DNA from 2 places in the Bacillus sp. 3255 genome. Region 1 is predicted to be linked to the other one. Evidence: predicted binding sites of a transcription regulator. Region 1 holds the regulator's gene; the other holds the start of a gene.
The links. Region 1 encodes LexA, which represses DNA repair genes until DNA is damaged. Its sites were predicted from a motif close to CGAACATATGTTCG; they were not measured.
Positions count from the first base shown of each region.

Region 2: a site for LexA is predicted at 1,512-1,525, ahead of recA (recombinase RecA). Genes of this name have one in related genera too.

Region 1 is NZ_JAVDUS010000013.1:102,568-107,790, reverse strand. Features, by position in the region: gene metH (methionine synthase) at 1-881, opposite strand, end outside; gene J2X61_RS19980 (1,2-dihydroxy-3-keto-5-methylthiopentene dioxygenase) at 1,101-1,640, shown strand; gene J2X61_RS19975 (HAD family hydrolase) at 1,717-2,508, opposite strand; gene J2X61_RS19970 (DUF896 domain-containing protein) at 2,552-2,734, opposite strand; gene J2X61_RS19965 (LysM peptidoglycan-binding domain-containing protein) at 2,875-3,156, opposite strand; gene lexA (transcriptional repressor LexA) at 3,431-4,048, shown strand; gene J2X61_RS19955 (hypothetical protein) at 4,460-4,918, shown strand; gene J2X61_RS19950 (aminopeptidase) at 4,919-5,223, opposite strand, start outside.
Region 2 is NZ_JAVDUS010000021.1:150,133-155,355, reverse strand. Features, by position in the region: gene J2X61_RS28205 (regulatory protein RecX) at 1-319, opposite strand, end outside; gene recA (recombinase RecA) at 399-1,442, opposite strand; gene J2X61_RS28195 (competence/damage-inducible protein A) at 1,608-2,864, opposite strand; gene pgsA (CDP-diacylglycerol--glycerol-3-phosphate 3-phosphatidyltransferase) at 2,905-3,492, opposite strand; gene rimO (30S ribosomal protein S12 methylthiotransferase RimO) at 3,489-4,820, opposite strand; gene J2X61_RS28180 (YajQ family cyclic di-GMP-binding protein) at 4,947-5,223, opposite strand, start outside.

The DNA of each region.
Region 1 (5,223 bases):
GTCGTTCCGCAGCAGCCGCCGGCAATATTCAGCCAGCCCTGTTCGGCGAAGCCCGCCATTTTCTTCGCTAGAGATTCAGGCGATTCGTGATAATGGCCGTTCTCATCCGGCAGCCCGGCATTAGGGTAGCAGCTGATGGCCGTTTCCGCGATCTCCGACAGCGTCCGGATATGATCCCTCATGAATTCAGGACCTGTCGCACAATTAAGTCCCATCGAAATCGGCTTCAAATGCTCGAGCGAAATATAGAACGATTCGATATTTTGACCGGCAAGCGTTGTACCCATCGGTTCGATGGTGCCCGAAATCATAATCGGCAGCTCGACGCCGAGTGTCTCGAAAGCCCGGCGAATCCCGATGCTTCCTGCTTTCACATTGAGCGTATCTTGAGAAGTTTCCAATAGAATCGCATCGACCCCGGCTTCGGTTAGGGCAAGGGCTTGCTGGTAATAGCTTTCCTCAAGCTCTGCGAACGTAACCCCTCCGGTGACGGACAATGTCTTGGTCGTCGGACCCATCGCGCCTACGACATAACGCGGCCACTCCGGTGTCGAATATTTGTTAGCAGCCTCAATTGCCAACTTGGCTGCCGCCAGATTAAGCTCGCGGTGACGGTCCTGCAGATCATACTCGGCAAGCACGACACTCGTCGAACCGAATGTGTTCGTTTCTATCATATCCGCGCCTGCGGCAAAGTAAGCTTCGTGAATTTTACGAATCACATCGGGGCGTGTAACGCAAAGAATCTCATTACAGCCATCCAAATCGTCACTGCCGAAGTCTTCCGCGGTTAAATTTTCCTGCTGAATCATCGTACCCATGGCGCCGTCGAGGATCATGATCTTTTTCTTTAGCTGCTCTTGAATCGGTGGTTTAGACATGCAATGACTCCCTTTCAAACTATCCTCATAACGATAGCAAATAAAAAATCGACAAATTATGTTAAGATTTAGTGTAACAGAATCCAGCAACTATGAAAAGAATTTGAATTATCATTAATACCTATAGGATTGATCGGATAATCTTATGTTCTTCCATCGACAGGGCGCATCATTTCCACTATAATACAAGTATATTTACTTTAGAAAGAGGGATGTAGTGTGGCACAGATTAGAATCCGCAATACGGATGAACGCATTGTAGGCGAAGAGCAGGTCAAAGCGTTCCTGGATAGTCAAAATGTCGTGTACGAACATTGGGATACAAATAAGCTTCCTGAGGCGCTTCGCGAGAAATTCGTCCTGAGCGACGAAGAGAAAGCGCAAATCATCTCGGCTTATGAGCCGGAAATCCGCGATTTGGCGGCAAGACGCGGCTACGAGATTTGGGATGTCATTTCCCTGTCCGATGCGACGCCTAACATTGAAGATTTGCTTAAGAAATTCGAACAAGTCCATACGCACACGGAAGATGAGATCCGTGCAATCGTATCCGGTAAAGGTATCTTCATCATCAAATCCGAGGAAATCGGCTATTTCGACGTTGAGCTGGAGCCTGGCGATGTGATCTCCGTTCCTGAGAACACAAACCATTTCTTCACCTTGATGGATAACCGCCAAATCGTAGCTGTCCGCCTGTTCATTGAGAAAGACGGCTGGGTCGCTTACAACGTGGATGACCCGTCCTTTATCAAAGCTTAATTACATGATAAGAGCAAAGCCCAACAGCACTGGACATTCGGTCCAATCGCCGTTGGGCTTTGTTCTGTTTGCCGGACTAGACGTTCGCGATAATCGGCAAAATATCTTGCAGCCTGGAAACCTCGAACGCAGGGACAATCTCATCTCCGCTTTGCAAGCCATGATGATTGATCCAAATGTTCCTCATGCCGACGCTGCCCGAACCAAGAATATCGGTTGTCAGTTTATCGCCGATCATGATGCCTTCTTCAGGTTGGATCCCCAGCAACCCTAATGCATGATGGAAAATGGATACATCCGGTTTCCCAACCCCGAACTCGCCGGAGATGACAATGTGGTCAAAATAGCCGGAAATGTCAGGTACGCCTGCCAGCTTTTCCTTCTGCAAATCGGGAGATCCGTTCGTTAACAAGAGCAGTTGGTACTTCCCTTTCAACGCATCGAGAACGCGGAACGTTTCCTCATAGACGAGCGGCCGCTTGCGGCGTTCTGCCGGGAAAAGCTCCCCAAGCTTGTACCCCAGCTCGCGGTCTTCAATGCCAAGCGCGCGCAGCCCGCGGGTCCACGACTCCGTGCGGTAGCCAGGTGCTAATTGCTGCAGCTTGCGGAAATTCTCATTCTCGCCTTGCGTGAAATTCGCCCATAGTCCCTCGAACGGATTAATGCCAATCATTTTCGTAAACGGGAACGTCTCATAAGATTCATACAAGGCCCGGGCTTCTTTGCGAACGGCAGCTTCCAGCTCCGCCGGGTTAACGGCCACATGCCGCGCAGCTTCCTCGCAAGTCGCATCGAACGCTTCCTGCACACTACGGTCGTCCCATAACAGCGTGTCATCCAAATCAAAAAGTACAGCCTTCAACGTCATCATTCATTTCCCCTTTGAATGTTGTCTCTATGTGAACGAGCAATTACTCTTCGTCCGTGAACTTGATAGAATCAAGCTGAACTTTAAGATTGCCTCGGAAAGCCTCGATATAAATTCTTCTGAGCTCATTGCGTTCATCGATTTCTGCGTCCGTCAAGCCGACGGTTTTCGCTTTGCGTGCTAGCTCATTGATGCGCTCGATGTTTTTCTCCATACTGTCGCTCATAGTGATCCTCCAGTCCAAATGTCAATATGACTATTACTTTGCCATCCCTCTACGGGATTGTCAAGAAAACGACAAAAAGAGCCATCGGATCATGTCCAAGCCTCTTTCAGTCCTTACTCTATTCAGTTTATGCCCGAGAGCTAGGGGAGCAACAGCACTTGCCCTTCATTCAAAGAACTTGTTGCAAGATGGTTTAATGATTTAATCTTATCTATGTAGGAACGTACGTTCTCATTGCTGTGCTTATTCGCTTCCGCGATAGCCCAGAGCGTATCTCCAGCTTGAATAACGATCCTCTGGTGCACCTCCGCCTTGGAGACCGTGTGAACGGGTACGCTTGCTGTCGGTGCTGTCGGTGCTGTCGTGGAAGCCGCATAAGCTTGTACCATAGCACCAAATGAGAACACAGTGCCTAGTATCATTACAATAATTACTAAGCGGAGCATTGCTTTCGTGTGACGTTGTTTGATCGTTGTGATTACTTCGGACACTGAAGCGGATCTATGAGGTGTGCGTGATTGATTGTTTTGTGTGTAAGCCATATACATGATTCATCATCTCCCAAACATTTGTTCTGGTATTAGAATAACACGAACACTTGTTTGTGTCAACGGATTTTCTCGAACTTATGTTTGTACGAACTCGGGTTCTATGTTATACTTTGGGTAATGATTCCCAGTATTGGAGTGATAACTATTGAGTAAGATTTCGCAGCGTCAGCAAGCTATTTTGGAATACATTAAGAACGAAGTGAAAGATAAGGGCTACCCGCCTTCCGTACGCGAAATCGGCGAGGCTGTCGGACTAGCCTCCAGTTCTACGGTTCACGGCCATTTGGAGCGCCTTGAGAAGAAAGGTTTGATCCGCCGGGATCCGACGAAGCCTAGAGCTATCGAGATTCTCGGGTTAGACGGCGCAGAAACGCATTTCGCCGTATCCGTTGCGCGCGTACCGCTCGTAGGTAAAGTTACTGCTGGGGTGCCGATTACGGCCACGGAGAACATCGAAGACTACTTCCCACTGCCAGTCAGCATGGTCGGCGACAACAATGTGTTTATGCTCAGCGTTATGGGGGACAGTATGATCGAAGCTGGCATTCATAACGGCGACTATGTCATCGTCAAGCAGCAGCAGACGGCAAATAACGGCGACATCGTCGTAGCCATGACGGAAGATGACGAAGCGACGGTGAAACGCTTCTATAAGGAGAAGGACCATATTCGTCTGCAGCCGGAGAACTCCGCATTGAAGCCGATTCTATTGAAGAACGTCACGATCCTCGGACGCGTTATCGGACTTTTCAGAGATATGTAAGAGAAAGCCGCCTGGCTTGAATAGGCGGCTTTTTTATTTGGAATTGCTTGGAAGCCGGCATCCTTGCCCTGCCGGCCGGTAGCTGGAAAAGCTCCAGTTATTTCAACCTGGTTTCGGCTTCCTGAGTGAATAGCTGGAATTTCTCCCGCTAAAAAAAGCGATTCGAGGTCGATTGCAGGAAATGCCGTGGAAATAACAGGAAATTTTCCAGTTAACTGGCGGCGGGAGCCTCTTTCCCCTTAAATAACGGGAGAAATTCCAGTTAACCCGCTCGGGCGTGTGCTATGCTAAAGATCCAACAAAAAAGCGCCAAAACGACTAAATAACCAGTCGTTCAGCGCTTTTTATTGGGAACATTTTCATGCTTCTGTTCGTTTAATGAATGATAACCCGATCCCGGAGGTCACGCCCATGAGAATCCGTTTCAGTATCCCTTTCAGTATCCCTTTCAGAATTCTTCCTAGAATCCCAACCATGCTGCTCCTAGCGCTCACCATCCTGCTGCTGTCCAGCTGCGGCTCCGCCGATCCTGCCGATCCCGCTCCCCCCTTAACCGCCAAGACGCTCCAAGAGCTGTACCCGGGCGATCTGACCAAGGTAGATGCCATCGAAATCCGCAGCGGATCCACCGGCGAATTGAAATCATTCACCGACCCGGCGAACGTGCAGCAATGGATCAACCAAGTACGAGATACGGTATTCCAGCCGGATCCGAATCAAGAAGACCGTGCAGGCTTTCTATACGCGGTGTCGCTGCTGGAGAACAAACAGGTGAAATTCAGCTTCACCCCGAACAGCACAGGCGGCCATTATTATCTCTACAATGAACAATTAACGAACAGCATACGAACGCTTTTTGAAAGCAAATAATTAAAACGCAAGCGCCCAGTTGCCCGCACGGAAAATAGGCTCCACGCGGCCGTCCGGCAGCTCTCCGTCGATCTCGAGGTCGGAAGTTCCAACCATGAAGTCCACATGGATCAAGCTGGTGTTCCCTCCCCTGGCTTTCAGCTCTTCGTTCGACAGCGAGGCGCCGTCTTTCATATTGATCGGATAGCAGCTGCCCAAGGCAAGGTGGCAGGAGGCATTCTCGTCAATTCCCGTATTATAAAAGATCCGCTTCACATTAGAGATCGGAGAATCGTAGGGAACAAGCGCGACTTCCCCCAAATAAC
Region 2 (5,223 bases), on a different contig from region 1:
TGTGGAGCACCCATTCCACAATCGGCAGTTCGTATCCGCTCTCTTTGAGTTTGCGCTTCAACTCGCTGGACGAATGCGGTCTCCGGCCGATCACCCGAATTGCTTTCATATAAGCATTATTGCGCTCCTCGTCCTCAATAATCTTTTCAATCTCTTGGAGATTGACATTCTCCCCTTTCGCCAAGCGATGTTTGATCAAAATATCTTCATGCACCGAAAACGCATACTCTTCATTCAGAAATATATTATAACGATGCTTGCCCCGCTTTTGCTTCTCAACCTTGGTAATGATAGTCGGCTGCTGCTCTTCCCGCTCCACGTTCTTTCAGCTCCTTAATGAACGAAAGCACCCTAACCCAAGGTTAAAGGTGCTTCCCCTAATATGATATATGCGAGCTTTATTCGAAAGCCGCTTCTAACTCATCGTCTTCCTCGTCAACGTTCGGCCCGACCGCAATAATTAAATTGCTGTTCTCACGAATTTTCTGTTCAATAGTTCCAGCGATGGCCTGATTCTCTTTCAAGAATTGCTTCGCGTTCTCACGGCCTTGTCCGAGACGCTCCCCTTCATAGGAGTACCACGCACCGCTCTTATTTACGATATCCATCTCAGTCGCAATATCGATAATACTGCCTTCACGCGAAATCCCTTCGCCGTACATAATGTCGACTTCCGCTTGTTTAAACGGAGGTGCCACTTTATTCTTAACGACTTTAATTCTTGTCCGGTTACCAACCATGTCATTGCCTTGTTTGATGGTTTCTACGCGACGCACATCCAGTCGGACCGAGGAGTAGAACTTCAATGCGCGGCCACCTGGCGTTGTCTCTGGATTCCCGAACATCACGCCGACTTTCTCACGCAATTGGTTAATGAAAATCGCAATAACTTTGGATTTGTTAATAGCACCGGAAAGCTTACGAAGAGCTTGGGACATCAAACGAGCTTGTAAACCTACGTGAGAATCCCCCATCTCGCCTTCGATCTCGGCTTTCGGCACAAGTGCCGCAACGGAGTCGATAACGATGATATCTACTGCACCGCTTCGTACTAGCGCTTCTGCGATTTCTAAAGCTTGCTCCCCCGTATCCGGCTGGGAAAGCAAAAGCTCATCTATGTTAATGCCGAGCTTACTTGCATAAGAAGGATCCAAGGCGTGCTCCGCGTCGATGAATGCTGCTTGTCCGCCAACCTTTTGTACTTCTGCAATGGCATGTAAGGCTACTGTTGTCTTACCTGAAGATTCAGGGCCGTATACTTCAATAATTCTGCCTCTCGGGAATCCACCTATTCCAAGCGCAATATCAAGTGCTAGCGCACCACTTGAGATCGTTTCAACTTGCATATGTGTTGACTCTCCAAGCTTCATGATGGAGCCTTTTCCGAACTGTTTCTCAATTTGTCGTAATGCATTATCAAGTGCGGCGCGACGATCTGTCAAAACACTCACTTCCTTCTATCATTATAGGTATATGATAACTTGTTTTTGGGTGTTTGCCAAGTACTTTTTCGAACATACATTCGACTTTTTCGCGAACAAACAAAAAACCGTAACAAAGTTATCGCTTTGCTACGGTTCTTCCGTCAACACTCTTTCAATTATAGGCTAGTTCTTGCTTTCTTTCAAGCGTTTCCAGAGTTGATAGAGTGCGCTTTTGGCGGCTCTGTGCTTGATAGACTCGCGGTTTCCGGAAAGCTGCAGCGTGAATACTTGCGTTTCCCTATTCTTCTGAGCGAATCCCACGTAAACAAGCCCTACCGGCTTGCCTTCCGAAGGATCGGGTCCAGCCACTCCCGTTACAGAAAGGCCATAATCGCTTCCCGTCACCGTCAGCAGATGTTCGGCGAGCAGCTCCGCCGTCTCTTGGCTGACCGCGCCGGGCGCCCCTTCGCCTTCCAACACTTCCATCGGAACGCCGAGCAGCTTATGCTTCAGCGCGTTGGAGTATACGATGATTCCGCCAAGGAACGATCGGGAGCTCCCGGGTATCGAAGTAAGCATATCGCTTAGCAAGCCGCCTGTGCAGCTTTCGGCGACGGCCAGCGTCATCTGCTGCTCGCCAAGGAGTTGTAGCACGATCGCTTCGATCGGGACGTCTTCATCGGCATAAATATGCTGGCCTAGACGGCTGCGAATTTCCTGCTCGGTCGCGAACAGCTTCCGCTCCCCTTCATCCGCGGTATGAGCCCGCGTCGTTAAGCGGATCGTGACCTCTCCTTCCTTGGCATACGGTGCGATGGTAGGATCCGTCTGGGCATGAATTAAGTCTATTAATTCATGCTCCAAATTCGATTCGCCGATCCCGGCGAATTTCAGCATTTTGGAATACAGCGGAACTTCCTCACTCATTACCCCGCGAAGCCAAGGTACCGCATATTTCGTGAACATCGGTTTCATTTCTTTGGGCGGTCCGGGAAGAAGAATGAAATGCGTCCCTTCGAACGTGAAGGCATTCCCGACGGCCAGCCCCGTCTCGTTATACAGCGGGTCGCTGCCTTCGATCATCAGTGCCTGGCGTCTGTTGCTTTCGACCATATGGATGCCGCGGCTCTGGAACATTTCCGCGATGGCCTTCATCGACGGCTCGTGGATAAGCAGCTGGCGGCCTGCGTACGCCGCTAGGACATCCTTCGTCAGGTCGTCCTGCGTCGGCCCAAGCCCTCCCGTACAGATGACCACATCCGCCCTTGAGGCGGCTAATTTGAAGCTTTCCAGCAGTCTTTGCTCGTTGTCTCCGACAACGGTCTGGAAATACATGTCTACACCGATCGCTGCGCATTCCCTGGACAGGAATTGGGCGTTCGTATTCACGATTTGCCCCAACAAGAGCTCTGTTCCAATTGCGATGATTTCTGCTTTCATCCAAGCCGCCTCCTGAATAGAAAAAAACCAATAGGTCGCCCTATTGTGTCTTTTCTGAAAAGTCTATGACATGTTTGTTTTTGACAAAATACTCAATGCCTGAGTAAACCGTTATGATGGCCGCTGCCCAACTGGCTATGACATCAAAGGGAATATGCAAAAACGTAAACGGAAAATTATTGATAAGTAGCGCAATGATGGCAGTAATCTGAGCCGCCGTCTTCGCTTTCCCCCACTTGCTGGCCGCCATCACTGTCCCTTCCAGAAGCGCGATTTGGCGTAGTCCTGTTACTGCCCATTCCCTGCTGATGATGACAATGACGATCCAAGCATCCACTTTATCCATTTCCACGAGCGATACGAGCACAGCCGTAACAAGCAGCTTATCCGCCAAAGGGTCAAGCAGCTTGCCCAAGTTGGTGACAAGATTGCGTTTGCGGGCGATGTAACCGTCCAAGCTGTCCGTGCTCGCTGCAATAATGAAAATTAAAGCAGCAATAATTTGATTATACGTAATGCTAAACTCCTCTATCCGTATATGAGGAAATTTGACCTTAATCAAGAGAAAAAACATGATGATCGGTACTAGTAATATCCTCGCCACGGTGATGCGGTTGGCCAGGTTCATGCAATAACCTCCCCGGATAAGTCAAACTCATAAGAGTGGGTAATGCGAACTTTGGCGAGTTCACCGATTTTCAGCTGATGGCCGTTGGATACGAATACTTCTCCGTCGATCTCCGGAGCATCGAATTGCGAGCGGCCAACATACACGTCGCTTCTGCCGTCATACTTCTCGATCAACACGTCGATCTCTTGACCGATGCGGCGACCTCCGCGGAGATTCGAAATTTGGCGTTGAATTTCCATAATCGTGTTCGCACGATATTCCTTCACATCGTCCGGAACTTGATCAGGCAAGCGCGCCGCTGGCGTATCATCCTCTTTGGAATAGGTGAACACACCGAGACGGTCAAATTGCACTTCACGCACAAACTCTTTCAAATTCTCAAAGTCTTGCTCCGTTTCTCCCGGGAAACCGACGATGAGCGACGTACGCAGAGCAACATCCGGAATCGCTTCGCGAATCTTACGCACCAATTCACGCGTATCCTTCTGGCGGCCAGGACGGCGCATCCGCTTCAGAATCGAATCCTCGCTGTGCTGCAGCGGCATATCGATATATTTGCAAACCTTAGGGTTAGTAGCCATGACTTCGATTAATTCATCGCTGAAGAAGCCAGGATAGGCATAATGCAGACGTACCCATTCGATGCCTTCCACTTCGCTCACTTTATTCAACAAAGTAGGCAGCATGAAACGATCATACAGATCCGTACCGTAATTCGTAGAATCTTGTGCGATCAAGCTAACTTCTTTGACGCCTTGGGAGGCCAGGTTAGCGACCTCGGCAACGATCGACTCCATGCTTCTGCTTTTGAAGCTTCCGCGCATAATCGGGATGGAGCAGAAGGTGCAGGCGTTGTCACAGCCTTCGGCGATCTTCACATAGGCTGTATAGCGCGGCGTAGTAACGAGTCTAGGCAGGTCCGCATCATAATTAAAGACCGGATTCCCAACGAGGAAAGGTCTTTTGCCCCGAAGCGCCTCGTCTACGATCTCGTTGATTTTATCAAAATCCCCCGTTCCCACAATACCGTCAATCTCCGGCATTTCGTCTAGCAGCTGCTTCTTATAGCGCTGTGTCAAACACCCCGATACGATAAGCGCTTTAAGATTCGCTGTTTCTTTCAATTCGGCCATATCCAAAATTGTATTCACGGATTCTTCTTTCGCTGCATCGATGAACCCGCAAGTGTTCACGATAATAACCGTAGCTTCTTCCTTGTTCTCAACAAGCTGGAAGCCTCGTCCATGTATAAGCCCTGCCATAATCTCGGAGTCGACCATATTCTTTTCGCATCCGAGGGTTACCACCTTAACCTTTTCTGTCATGTGAAAAACAACCTCCAATAGTCCTAAAAACACTCTTTACAAGTATAATACAAGCCATATAGGGTGTCAAAATTAAAAGCCCCCTAAATCTAGGGGGTTTCTCATCAATGAACCTCTTATGTATGACTATTTCAGGTTAACGAATTGCAGATCGAGAGGGATATCGGCTTTGCGCAGCAGTGCGATAACGGCTTGCAAATCGTCCCGGCTCTTTCCTGTGACACGGATTTGATCGCCTTGTACCTGTGTTTTCACTTTCAGCTTGGAATCCCGGATGAGGGTATTGATCTTCTTCGAATTTTCCTGATCAACGCCTTGTTTCATGCTGATTTTCTGTCTGACGGTCGATCCGGCAGCTGGTTCAACCTTGCTGTAGTCGAGATTTTTGATTGAAATTCCGCGT